One region of the Megasphaera intestinihominis genome, then DNA from elsewhere that is predicted to be linked to it. Evidence: riboswitches for the same ligand, from Rfam matches in the RefSeq annotation. Region 1 holds a riboswitch; each other region holds the start of a gene.
What was found. A riboswitch is a leader RNA that binds a small molecule or an ion and turns the genes downstream of it on or off. The one in region 1 is predicted to bind S-adenosylmethionine.
Positions count from the first base shown of each region.

Region 1 (4,285 bases):
AGTCACTTGTGCTATCGTCATCCTGGCGGTAGCCTATCGGTTCTATGGCAAGTGGCTGGCTAAGACGTGGGGCATCGACCCCAACGCCCTGACGCCGGCCCATCGCCTGGAAGATGGCCAGGATTATACGCCGTCTTCTAAGTTCACGGTCTTTGCCAATCAGTTCTCGTCCATCACCGGTGCCGGCCCCGTCACGGGCCCGATCATCGCCGCTGCCTACGGCTGGCTGCCGGCTTTCTTATGGCTCATGATCGGCGGCGTCTTCTTCGGTGCCGTCCAGGACTTCGCAGCCCTCTACGCATCCATGAAGAATGACGGCAAATCCATGGGCGTCCTCATCGAAAAGTACATCGGCACGACGGGCCGCCGCCTGTTCCTGCTCTTCTGCTGGGTCTTCAGCCTGCTGGTCATCGCCGCTTTCGGCGATATCGTCGCTACGACGTTCAATGGCTTTGCCAAGGATGGATCCATGGTCCTGCCCAATGCGGCTGCCGCTTCCATTTCCATGCTGTTCATCTTCGTCGCCATTGCCTTTGGCCTGTTCATCAAGAAGTTCAATCCCAGTGAAAAAGTACGCTTCGTCATCGCCATCGTCCTCTTGATCGCCATGCTCTATGTCGGCATCGACCTGCCGATTTACCTGGACCGCATGACCTGGCTGTACATCATCTTCGCTTATATTTTCTTTGCTTCCATCATGCCCATGTGGCTCCTGAAACAGCCGCGCGACTACATCAGCGCCTTCCTGCTGCTCATGATGATCGCCGGCGGCGTCATCGGTATCTTCATCGCCCAGCCGACGCTGAATATGCCGGCCTTCACGTCCTTCTCGGTCGGCGGCAAGGATTTGTTCCCAATCCTGTTCATCACCATCGCCTGCGGTGCCGTTTCCGGCTTCCACAGCCTCGTTTCGTCCGGTACGTCGTCGAAGACCCTGGATAAGGAACAGGATTCGGTCTTTGTCGGCTACGGTTCCATGTGCGTCGAATCGGTCTTAGGCGTCGTTTCCCTGGTCATCGCCTGCGCTGCCGCTTCCAACGGCCACGTCGCTTCGGGCACGCCGTTCCAGATCTTCTCCGGCGCCGTCGCTGGTTTCTTCACCATGTTCGGCCTGTCCCAGACGGCAGCTGCCTGCATCATGACCATGTGCGTATCGGCCCTGGCCCTGACGACCCTCGATGCCGTCGGCCGTATCGGCCGTATGTCCTTCCAGGAACTGTTCAGCGTCGATGAAGGACAGGAAATGAACACGATCCAGAAAATCTGCGTCAATAAGTATTTTGCTACGGTCATCACCTTGTTCTTCGGCTTCCTGCTCTGCTTAGGCGGCTACATGAACATCTGGCCTCTCTTCGGCTCGGCCAACCAGCTGCTGTCGGCCATGGTCCTCATCTGCCTGACGGTCTTCCTCAAGACGACAGGCCGCAAGAGCTTCATGCTCTACATCCCCATGGTCGTCATGTTCTGCGTTACCATGACAGCCCTCGTCGAATCGGCTTATGCCCTGATCATCAAGATTGCCTCGGGTAACTGGTCGTTCCTCATCGAAGGACTGCAGTTCGTCCTGGCCATCGCCCTCATGGTCCTGGCCATCTCCATCGTCTACTACTGCGGCAAAGAACTCGTCCACGCCGACAACAAAACGGCCCATCACGACGCCCAGCCCACGGCGACGCATTGAGGGTGTCAGCAGTCAGCAGTTAGCGGTCAGTAGTTAGCAGTTAGCAGCTAGGGGTTAGGGGTTAGCTGTTAGACACTAACGGCTAATCCCTAAAAAGGGCCTGCTGTATATACAACAAGCCCTTTTTACTTATAAAAAAATATAATTTATAAAGTTAAATTCCTATCTAAAGCCATAGGTATAACGTTTACATTGTAAAATATGAAAGTTTTTGCTTAAAATCCCTTGACAATATACTCTGTAAAGTGTACACTCTTGGTAACGTTTCCGATAGGAAGCTATTCATTTTAGTCATCAAAGAGGTATGTTATCATGGGGTACTTAAAAAATTTGACCATCATGTGTTGTATGATATGATCGTATTGTACAACCATTCATAAGGACAATACAATACGAAACCTATTCATCCAGAGCAGCTGAGGGACTGGCCCGATGACGCTGCGGCAACCTACGTAGGTAAGGTGCCAATTCCAGCAGGAAATAACCTGGCAGATGAAGTCATGGGCATACGTCTATTTATAGCGCCATCTGCATCAGCAGGCGGCGCTTTTCTTTTTGCCAAAAAGGAGCTGAGTACATGGAGCATGTGGCAACGTATTTGACAGAGCTGATTGGCAACACGCCGCTCTTGGAACTGACTCATTGGCAGGCTCGGCACGGCCTCAAGGCCCGCGTCCTGGCCAAGCTGGAGTACATGAACCCCTTGGGCAGCGTCAAGGACCGCGTAGCGGCAGCCATGATCGACGAAGGGATACGGCAGGGGAAGATCAACAAAGATACGGTCATCATCGAACCGACGAGCGGCAATACCGGCATCGGCCTGGCCCTGGTCGCCGCCGTGAAGGGCCTGCACCTGATCTTGACCATGCCCGATACGATGAGCCTGGAACGGCGTAAGATCGTGTCGGCCCTGGGGGCGGAAATCGTGCTGACACCGGGCATCGAGGGGATGCGCGGCAGCATCGGCAAAGCCGAAGAATTGAGGGATTCTTACGGCAATGCCTTCATTCCCCAGCAGTTCGACAATCCGGCCAATCCGGCCATCCACCGCCAGACGACGGCGGAAGAAATCTGGCGCGACACGGACGGCAAGGTAGATATCTTCATTTCGTCCGTCGGCACAGGCGGCACCATCACCGGTACGGCCCAGGGCCTGAAAGGCCATAAGCCGGACGTCCAGATCGTCGCCGTCGAGCCGAAAGATTCCGCCGTCCTGCACGGCGGCCGGCCGGGCCCGCACGCCATTCAGGGGATTGGCGCCGGGTTCATCCCGAAAGTTTTGGATATATCTCTCGTAGATGATGTGATCGACGTATCCAATGAGGACGCCTACGGCCGGGCCAGGGAAGTCGCCAAGACCGACGGCCTTTTGGTCGGCATTTCGTCCGGTGCGTCGCTGCAGGCGGCCCTGGAACTGGCCAGCCGGCCGGAAAACGAAGGCAAGACTATCGTCGTCCTCCTGCCGGATGGCGGCGAACGCTATTTATCGACGGCTTTATTTGAGGGGTAAGGAATCTAAGCCGGTATAGAGGGGGAAAGAAAATGAACAAGAAGCGCATCATAGCTATACTGGCTTTTTCGGCGGCACTCGCCGTCGCCGGGGCCCTGGCTGGCTGCGGACGCAGCGATGACGCCGGGGGCGGCGGCACGATGACGCTGACCAATGTCTCGTATGATCCAACCCGTGAGTTATATAAAGAATACAATGAATTATTCCAGCAGCACTATCGTGAGACGACAGGCAAGGATATCCGCATCATCCAGTCCCATGGCGGATCGGGCAGTCAGGCCCGGTCGGTCATCGAAGGCAGCAAGGCCGATGTCGTGACCCTGGCCCTGGCCCACGATGTGTCGCTCATCGAAAGGGCCGGCCTCATCCATGAAGGCTGGCAGGGGGATTTCGCCAACGATTCGGCGCCGTACACGTCGACCATCGTCTTCCTGGTCCGCAAGGGGAACCCGAAAGGGATACGCGACTGGGACGACCTGGTAAAGCCCGGCGTGAGCGTCATTACGCCGGACCCGAAGAGCAGCGGCGGCGCCTGCTGGAACTTCCTGGCCGCCTGGAGCTGGGGCCTTGACCATTTCGGGGGAAATGAAATCAAGACCCGGGCCTTCATGACCGACTTGTACCGCAATGTGACGGTCATGGATTCCGGCGCCCGCGGCTCGACGACGACCTTTGTCGAAAACGGACAAGGTGACGTCCTTATCGCCTGGGAAAACGAAGCGCTTTATTCGATGCGCGAATATCCCGATAAGTTCGACCTCGTCGTGCCCAGCATCAGTATCCTGGCCCAGCCCAGCGTGGCTGTCGTCGACCGCCTGGCCCGGCGCAAGGGTCATGAAGAGGCGGCTCATGAATACCTGGCCTACCTCTATTCCGATGAGGCCCAGGAACTGGCCGCCAAGAACGGTTTCCGGCCGTCTAATCCGGATATCCTCCGGCGTTATGCCGACCGCTTCGATCTCAAGGTCAAGCTGACCAAGATCAGCGATTTCGGCGGCTGGGAGGCTGCGTATGTTAAATTTTTCAACGACGACGCCTTGTTCGATAAGATCATGGCCGACGTCAACGGCGATGCATAGGAGGGGAGCCGGATG
Region 1 covers NZ_JBBMEU010000025.1:17,735-22,019, reverse strand. The annotation lists gene WMO23_RS05500 (carbon starvation CstA family protein) at 1-1,681, shown strand, start outside; SAM riboswitch class I at 2,082-2,180, shown strand; gene cysK (cysteine synthase A) at 2,259-3,191, shown strand; gene WMO23_RS05490 (sulfate ABC transporter substrate-binding protein) at 3,224-4,270, shown strand; gene cysT (sulfate ABC transporter permease subunit CysT) at 4,283-4,285, shown strand, end outside.

Region 2 (4,285 bases), on a different contig from region 1:
TATTCGTCGTCCTGGCCGGCCGCTGGCTCCAGCGGGCCAGGCCTGTCGCACAGAGACGGCGCATGAGGTCGCGGCTGTAGCCCTGGCCCTGCCAATAGGAAACGGCCCCTTCCCCCTTCTCTTTCAAGGCCTGGAGCAGTTCCTGCTGGCGCCGCCGGCCGTGGAGGATGTCTTCGTCATCATCGTGGACGAAGGAAAGCCAGTCTTCCATCTTGTCGGCAATCTGGTTCTTGTAATAAGTCCGGCTGGTCAGGACCTGGCGGGCCAGGGCCGTTTCGACGAGGTCCCTGCCGAAGCGGCGGACAAGGCTGCCCTTTTCACGGCTCCCCTTGTCGGCGACATAGGCCTGGAGCTGCCGCCCTTCAGGACTCACAGGCGCAGCCGGGCCGACGGACAAGATTTCCTGGCGGACCAGGCCCTTCTTGTCGATCATGAACAGGCGCAGGGCTTCGGAAAGGTTGCAGACATAGTAGTCGCGGATCCAGATGGCCGTGCGGATCATTTCTTCCTGGAAGCCGGTCTGCGTCGAAAGCAGGCCTTCGACGGGCTTCAGTGTGAAATCGGCCGGTTCGTCCAGCTGTTCATGGAGGGCGACGACGATGCCCTCTTCCCGGCGATGACCAAAGGGCACGAGGACGCGGCTGCCGACGCGGACGGCCAGACCATCGGGAACGGTATAGGAAAAAGTCTGCTGCAGCCGTTTCGCCGTCGTATTGATGATGATTTCAGCAATCAAAAGGACACCTCCTTTGTATGGGGCTGTCGCACTAAAAAACTACAAACTGCAAACTCAATACCCAAAAAGAGGCTGTCTTAATGGGACAGCCTCTTTTCTGGATGTTCAGTTTATCGAACCGCCTCTTATAAGCCGGCTTCTTTGCGGAGCGTTTCGGCTTTGTCTGTCTTTTCCCAAGGCAGGTCGAGGTCGTTGCGGCCGAAGTGGCCATAGGCAGCGGTCTGTTTGTAAATCGGGCGCTGCAAGTCGAGCATGGCGATGATGCCAGCCGGACGAAGGTCGAAGTTCTTTTCGATGAGTTCGACGATCTTTTCGTTCGGGACTTTGCCCGTACCGAAGGTTTCGACGTGGATGGAAACCGGGCGGGCTACGCCGATGGCATAAGCCAGCTGGATTTCGCATTTATCGGCCAGGCCGGCAGCGACGACGTTCTTGGCGACGTAACGGGCTGCATAAGCGGCCGAGCGGTCGACTTTTGTGGGGTCCTTGCCGGAGAAGGCACCGCCGCCATGACGAGCCATGCCGCCATAGGTATCGACGATGATCTTACGGCCTGTGAGGCCCGAATCGCCCTGAGGACCGCCGATGACGAAACGGCCAGTCGGATTGATGAAGAGTTTCGTCTTGTCGTCGAACAAGCCTTCCGGCAGTTCCGGTTTGATGACGAATTCGAGGAGGTCGCTTTCGATCTGTTCGCGGCCGACTTCGGGGCTGTGCTGTGCCGAAATGACGATCGTATCGATGCGGACCGGTTTGCCGTCTTCATATTCGACAGTGACCTGGGTCTTGCCATCGGGACGGAGATACGGCAGTGTGCCGTCTTTGCGGACTTTGGCCAGGCGGCGTGCCAGGCGGTGTGCCAGGGAAATCGGCAGCGGCATGTAGTCGTCCGTTTCGTTGGTAGCATAGCCGAACATCATGCCCTGGTCGCCAGCGCCGATAGTATCGAACTTATCCGTATTGCCTTCTTTCTTTTCCAAGGCATCGTCGACGCCCATAGCGATGTCCGGGGACTGTTCGTCCAGGGAAACGAGGACGCCGCAAGTGTCGCAGTCAAAACCATATTTAGCGCGGGTATAGCCGATGTCACGAATCGTTTCGCGGACGATGTGCGGGATATCGACGTAGCACGTCGTAGAAATTTCACCGACGACATGTACCATACCAGTCGTTACCAGGGTTTCGCAAGCAACGCGAGCGTTTTTATCTTTTGCGAGAATGGCATCCAAAATGCTGTCCGAAATCTGGTCAGCCATTTTATCGGGATGGCCTTCGGTGACGGATTCGGATGTAAAGAATTCACGATTTTTTGCCATGAGTGATCCTCCTTAAAAAAAAATTCCCCTCATCCATGACTTCATGAGAGGGGCTTCTAATCCCCATCTGCCAGTATATCACTGCTGGAATTAGCACCTTTCATAGCTGAAGGTTGCTGCGACATCACAGGGCCAGTCCCTCCGTCGTCTCTTGATGGTTCTTTATTTGGTTTGCTCATCCATTATAATTCAAGTCCGCCTATTTTGCAAGTGTTTTTTATGCCTAAAAAACATTGTCTACTAGACGTTGCCCTATAGGCAGGGTTATAATGGAGAAGATAGAAAGGATGATTAGATATGACCAAATTGCGGCCTAGAGATATATTCTTCAACGACCCTTATTTTGATTATGCAACCTGCAGCAAGCCCGGCGACCTGCGGCTGGCCAAGCGGGTAGAAGTATTCGGCAAATGGTACAAGACCCCGAGCCTGGTGACGACCCTTCTTTCCCAGGAACGGCTGACCTTCAGCCGCCACACCGGCACAGACCAGGAAGACGCCTTGGTACTGCGCATCTACGAACGGACGGCCGACCGGCTGCTCATCAATACGTATTATACGTCCAAACAGAACCCGGAAGAAATCTACGCCGGCACGATCCACCTCGAACGCTACGATATGGCGCAGACTATGGAATCTTTTTCCTATATGGGCATCATCGACCTGCTCATGCTCCAGACGGACAGTCAGATTCTCGGCTTGACCGACGTCTTTGAAGACGTGCAGATGGCCAAGCACGCGGCAGCCCATGCCCTGGGCATCTATCTCATGGTCATCTGCGACCAGCCCTGGTCCGACGAAGCCGTCACTGGCGGCCAGGAAACGCCGGCCATGATGATGGGCAAAGAAAAAGAAGAACTTCAGCAGCTGCGGGAAGAAAAAGCCCAGATGGACGCCGACCGGGAAGAACTCCTGCGCCTGCGCCTGGAAGCCAAGAACCGCACGGCCGTCCTTTCTGAACTGGAACGGCTGCGCCAGGAACTCGATGCGGAAAGGACGGGCCGCGAACAGGACCGCAAACAGTATGAAGACCGTATCCGCAAGCAGGAACAGTATATCGAAAAGATAAAGGAAACGGCATCCAGCCAGATTGCCGAACTCCTGGCCCTGCGCAAGGAACTCAACAAGCGCCAGGTGCGGCCGGATATGACCAAAGGCCAGGCGCCGCGGAAAGTGACGCCCCAGGAAGCGTCGCGTTCCGTCCGGGACCCGGAAGACCGCGGCCTGGACCTGCCCTCCTTCATGACCCAGCGCGATTATACGCGCCAGCTGGACCGCTTCCTCACGGGCCGTCAGATAGCCCTGGCCGGCGGCGATCCCGACTGGCAGCGCCGCATCCAGCGCCGTTTCGGTGCCGTCCTCCTCATCAGCGGCCAGCCGGGCGATGACCGGATGCTGAAAGAAGCGTCCCTCTTAGTCGTCAACCTGGAAGACGGCAAGACGCCCCTCGTCCGCTGGGCCATTACGGAAGCCAAAGAAAATAACTGCCCCATCCTCTCCGTCGGCCCGACCAACCTCAACGGCTTCGCCAAAGCCATCGTAGGGCGGGTTAGTGGTTAGTGGCTCGTGGTTCGTGATTAAAAAAACATACTATTAAGCCCGAATGGGCTATGATCGAATATCACAGCGGGACGCCTTCCAGGCGTCCCCTACGCACAAGGCCACGGGCCGTGTATTTTTTTGTGATCGGCCCATAGTTTGTAAAGATACTTTTAAAGTTAAATTCATTTGCTAACTGCTAACAGCTAGCTGCTGACTGCTAAAAAGGACTGTCGCACATGCGACAGTCCTTTTTCTGCAAACTCCCTGCTATCAACTATTCTTTTTCGCCATAATGGCAGCCGCGCGGGCTACGATGATGGCAGCGAGTTCGTCTTTATCCATTTTTTCTAATTTTTCCATAGAGCCGTCCGGGAAAAGCAGGGTGGCGATGTTGGTCGTCCCTTTGAAGCCGGCTCCTTCGGCACTGACGTCGTTGGCGACGAGCATGTCGAGGTTCTTCTTCTTGAGCTTCTTCGTGCCGTATTCGATGACATTCGTCGTTTCGGCAGCAAAGCCGACCAGGGTCTGATGGGTCTTGCGCTGGCCCAGGCCATAGAGGATATCCGGGTTCTTGGCCATTTCGATGGTCAGGGTATCGTCGTTTTTCTTGATCTTGTTTTCCGCCGGATGGGCCGAACGGTAATCGGCGACAGCTGCGGCTTTGATGACCAGGTCGCAGTCGTCATAATAG
Region 2 covers NZ_JBBMEU010000037.1:3,031-7,315, reverse strand. The annotation lists gene priA (replication restart helicase PriA) at 1-736, opposite strand, end outside; gene metK (methionine adenosyltransferase) at 862-2,052, opposite strand; SAM riboswitch class I at 2,113-2,213, opposite strand; gene WMO23_RS07205 (hypothetical protein) at 2,350-3,612, shown strand; gene coaBC (bifunctional phosphopantothenoylcysteine decarboxylase/phosphopantothenate--cysteine ligase CoaBC) at 3,865-4,285, opposite strand, start outside.
Region 2: another riboswitch for S-adenosylmethionine. It lies ahead of metK (methionine adenosyltransferase); the one in region 1 lies ahead of cysK (cysteine synthase A).

Region 3 (4,285 bases), on a different contig from region 1:
AGAAATGAAGGGCGTCATTCGACAGTTCTATGAAAACTATATTGGTTCGAGGGGGAACTCTTTTGATTTCAACAGAGACAAGCAAGAAATATGAAAAACTCCAGCAGATCTTAAAGGACATGGGCAGTGTCGTCGTCGGCTTTTCCGGCGGCGTCGACAGCACCTTCCTGACCTATGCGGCTCACCAGGCTCTGGGGGACCGGGTCCTGGCCGTGACGGCCGTTTCGGCGACCCTGCCGGGCAGTGAAGCGGCTGATGCCAAGGCCATGGCCAAGGTCATCGGCGTCGAACACCGCCTGGCCCATTCGACGGAATTCGAGGACCCGGACTTCGTCCAGAATCCGCCAGATCGCTGCTATATCTGCAAGAAAATACGCTTTACGTCGCTCGTGGCCCTGGCCAAGGCCGAAGGCTATCAGTGGGTCGTCGACGGGGGGAATGTCGATGACCTCGGTGATTACCGGCCGGGTATGAAAGCCCTGCAGGAATTATCCGACGCCGTCCGCAGCCCGATGATCGAAGCAGGCCTGGCCAAGGCGGATATCCGGGCTTTGTCGAAGGAATTCGGCCTCCAGACCTGGAATAAGCAGAGCGCTGCCTGCCTGGCCAGCCGCGTCCCGTATGGCGTGGAACTGACGCCGCACCGCCTGGCTCAGATCGATGCGGCCGAAGCCGCCGTAGCGCCTTACGTCCAGGGGTCCCTGCGCGTCCGCTATCACGGCGATGTAGCCCGCATCGAAGTCGCCGTCGATGAAATCCCGTCGGTCCTGGCTCATCGGGAGGAAATCGTCCGGGCCATCAAGGATACGGGCTTTACGTACGTCACCCTCGATTTGGGCGGCTATGAAATGGGCAGCCTGAACGACGTAATCCATACTGATGAGGAAGTAAAGTGATATGGCTATTTCCAAGAAAGTAAAAGATGAAATGCTGCAGCGGTTCCAGGACCAGTATGGTATCATGAAACCGGCTCTGCACTATAATTCTCCTTTTGAATTGATGATTGCCGTCATCTTGTCGGCCCAATGTACGGATGAACGGGTCAATATCGTGACGGCCGGCATGTTCCCGGAATATAACACGCCGGAAAAGATGCTGACCCTGGGGACAGCGGGACTGGAAGAAAAGATACGGACCTGCGGCCTCTATCGCAGCAAGGCCAAGAATATCCTGGCCAACTGTGCCATCCTTTGTGAAAAATATCATGGCCAAGTGCCGCAGACTTTCGATGAGCTGGTGAAACTGCCCGGCGTCGGCCGCAAGACGGCCAATGTCCTGGTCAGTATCTTGTTCAATACGCCGGCCATTGCTGTCGATACCCACGTCTTCCGCGTGTCCAACCGTCTGCAGCTGGCCCAAGGGACGACGCCGCTGGAAGTCGAAAAGGGCCTGCAGAAGGCCATTCCCAAGGAATGGTGGAGCCGGGCCCATCATTGGCTCATCTGGCATGGCCGCCGGGTCTGCAAAGCCCGCAAGCCTTTATGCGACAACTGCTTTTTGGCTGACCTTTGTCCCAGTTGTCAGAAGTAAAACGTTAAATCAAAATAAATACATTGACAAGTCGTTAAAAATTTTATAAAATAACACCAATACAGACAAATTTCATAAGTTATATCGAGAGCAGCTGAGGGACGGGCCCGATGACGCTGCGGCAACCTGCCTAAGGTAAGGTGCCAATTCCTACAGGCTATTCCTGAAAGATATCATTATGACTGAGGCGCAGCTTGGAGGCAGCGCCTCTTTTCTTTTGGCGTATTATGTACTTATTTTCACATCATTCAATCATTCTTAGGGGGTATTTTCATGAACAACAACTCTTCTGGTGGCAAGGCTATCCGGGGGCTGGATGTGCTCATCCTGGGATTCGCCTTCTTTGCCACCTATTTTGGCGCCGGCAATTTGATTTTCCCGCCCCAGCTCGGTTTGAACAGCGGCAGCGATTTCCTGTCCGGCCTGGCTGGCCTGACCCTTTCGGGTATTTTTCTTCCTATCTTCACGCTCATCGTCATCGGCCTCAACGGCGACGTCCACTCCATTACTGAACGGGTAGGGAAGAATACGTATAACGTCCTCCTGGCAGCCCTCATGCTGGTCTGTACCTTCGTTTCCATTCCCCGTACGTGTGCGACGGCCATCCAGCTCGGCATCCAGGGCAACCTGCCGGCAGCACCGTTCATCCCGCTGGTCATCGCCTATTTCGTCATCAGCTTCTTCTTTGTTGCCGACCAGAACAACGTCATGGACCGCATGGGCAAATACCTGACGCCGCTCCTGGCCCTGATCCTGGTCATCGTCGCCTTCGTCGGCATCTTCAATCCCCTGGGGACACCCGTCGCTCCGGCTGTGGACCATCCCTTCGTCAATGCCTTCCTCGGCGGCTATAACACGGGTGACGTCCTGGTCAGCTTCATCATGGCAGCTGTCTTCATCAGCTCCATTTACGGCAAGGGCTATACGACCGTCGGCCAGCGCAATAAAGTGCTCATCTACTGTGGCATCGTTTCCTTCGTCCTGCTGCTCATCATTTACGGCAGCCTGCTCTACATGGGCGCCTGCGTCAGCGGTGACTATGCGCAGAACATCGGCCGTGCGGAACTCCTGGTCGCCATCATCCAGCGCGTCGGCACGTGGGTCATGGTTCCCATGGGCATCGCCGTCGTCCTGGCCTGCCTGACGACAGCCATCGGTCAGATTGCCGCCGTTGCCGAATTCACCAGCACGGCTACGGGCAACCGCATCAGCTATAAGCAAGTCGCCGTCGCCTGCTGCATCTTGTCGGCCCTGACGGCCCTCCTCGGCGTCGACGGTATCGTCACCTACATCGGCTGGATTTTCGGCGTCTGCTATCCGCCGTGCCTGGCCCTCCTGGTCCTGGGCATCATCGGCCGCTTCATGCCCAACAACGGTGCTTACAAAGGCTCTGTCTACCTGGTCACGCTCTTCGCCCTTTTGGAATCCCTGCCGGGTCTGAGCAGCCTGGGCTTTGCTAAAGCCATCGTCGCCGCTACGCCCCTGTCCACATACGGTTTCGGCTGGATCGTCCCCTTTATCATCGGCCTCATCGGCGGCTCCATCATCGGCCATTTCGTATCCGCCTCAGAACCCGTAGAAGCCGAAGCGAAATAAGATAGTTTGTGGTATGGAGTCTGTAGGGGGCGCCACTAAAAATAGACTGCCTTTTAGGCAGTCTATTTTTTTCCCCGACTTGCATAATCAATGACTTATCTCTATAATTAAAGAATAATCTCGAGTAAAAGGGGGTAATTTCATGGATTTGAAAAAACTATATATCGATGGCCAGTGGGTTGCGCCCTTGTCTGGCCAATATATTGACGTAGAAAATCCGGCGACGAAAGAAATCTTCGCCACTGTCGCCGCGGCTGGTGCCGATGATGTCGCTGCCGCTGCCCAGGCGGCTGCCAAAGCTTTCCCGGCCTGGTCGGCTATGCCGCTGGAAGACCGCATCACCTTCATGAAGAACCTGCTGGTCCAGATGATCAGATTGGAACCGCAGTTCGTCGACGCCGTCGTCAAGGAATTAGGGGCGCCTGTAGCCTTTGCCAGGACCAACCATATTGGCTACCAGTTCGTGCGGACCCAGTCGTATATCGACTTGGCACCGGAATTGCCACTGGTCGAACATCTGTCCCAATCCGTCGTCTACCGCCGGCCTTTGGGTGTCATCGGCTGTATCACGCCGTGGAATTATCCTTTAGGGCAGATTATCCAGAAAGTCGTACCGGCCTTGCTCGTCGGGGCGACAGTCGTCCTCAAGCCGAGTCAGCACACGCCGGTGACGGCGTACTACCTGGCCGAAGCCTTTGACCAGGCCGGTTTCCCCAAAGGCGTCTTCAATCTCGTCGCCGGCCGGGGCAGCCAGGTCGGCAATGCCATCTGCGACGACCCGAATATCGCCATGGTATCCTTTACGGGGTCGACGGCAGCCGGCATCAAGGTATCTCAGCGCGCCTTAGCTTCGATGAAGCGCATCAGTATGGAACTGGGCGGCAAGTCGCCTTTCGTCCTCTTGAAGGGGGCGGACTACGAAAAGGCTATCCGCATGTGCTTCAATTCCATTTTCCTCAACAGTGGCCAGACCTGTACGGCCCTGTCGCGCCTGATCATCCCGCGGGATGACAAGGAACAGATTGAACAGCTCATGCTGAAGATACTGCCGGAATATACCGTAGGCGACCCGGCTCTGGAAACGACGAAAATCGGTCCTGTCGCATCGTATGACCAGTGGCAGACCGTCGATGCCTACATCGCCAAGGGCCTGGAAGAA
Region 3 covers NZ_JBBMEU010000014.1:7,516-11,800, forward strand. The annotation lists gene WMO23_RS03590 (ADP-ribosylglycohydrolase family protein) at 1-94, shown strand, start outside; gene larE (ATP-dependent sacrificial sulfur transferase LarE) at 63-896, shown strand; gene nth (endonuclease III) at 898-1,530, shown strand; SAM riboswitch class I at 1,609-1,707, shown strand; gene WMO23_RS03605 (branched-chain amino acid transport system II carrier protein) at 1,804-3,126, shown strand; gene WMO23_RS03610 (aldehyde dehydrogenase family protein) at 3,269-4,285, shown strand, end outside.
Region 3: another riboswitch for S-adenosylmethionine. It lies ahead of WMO23_RS03605 (branched-chain amino acid transport system II carrier protein); the one in region 1 lies ahead of cysK (cysteine synthase A).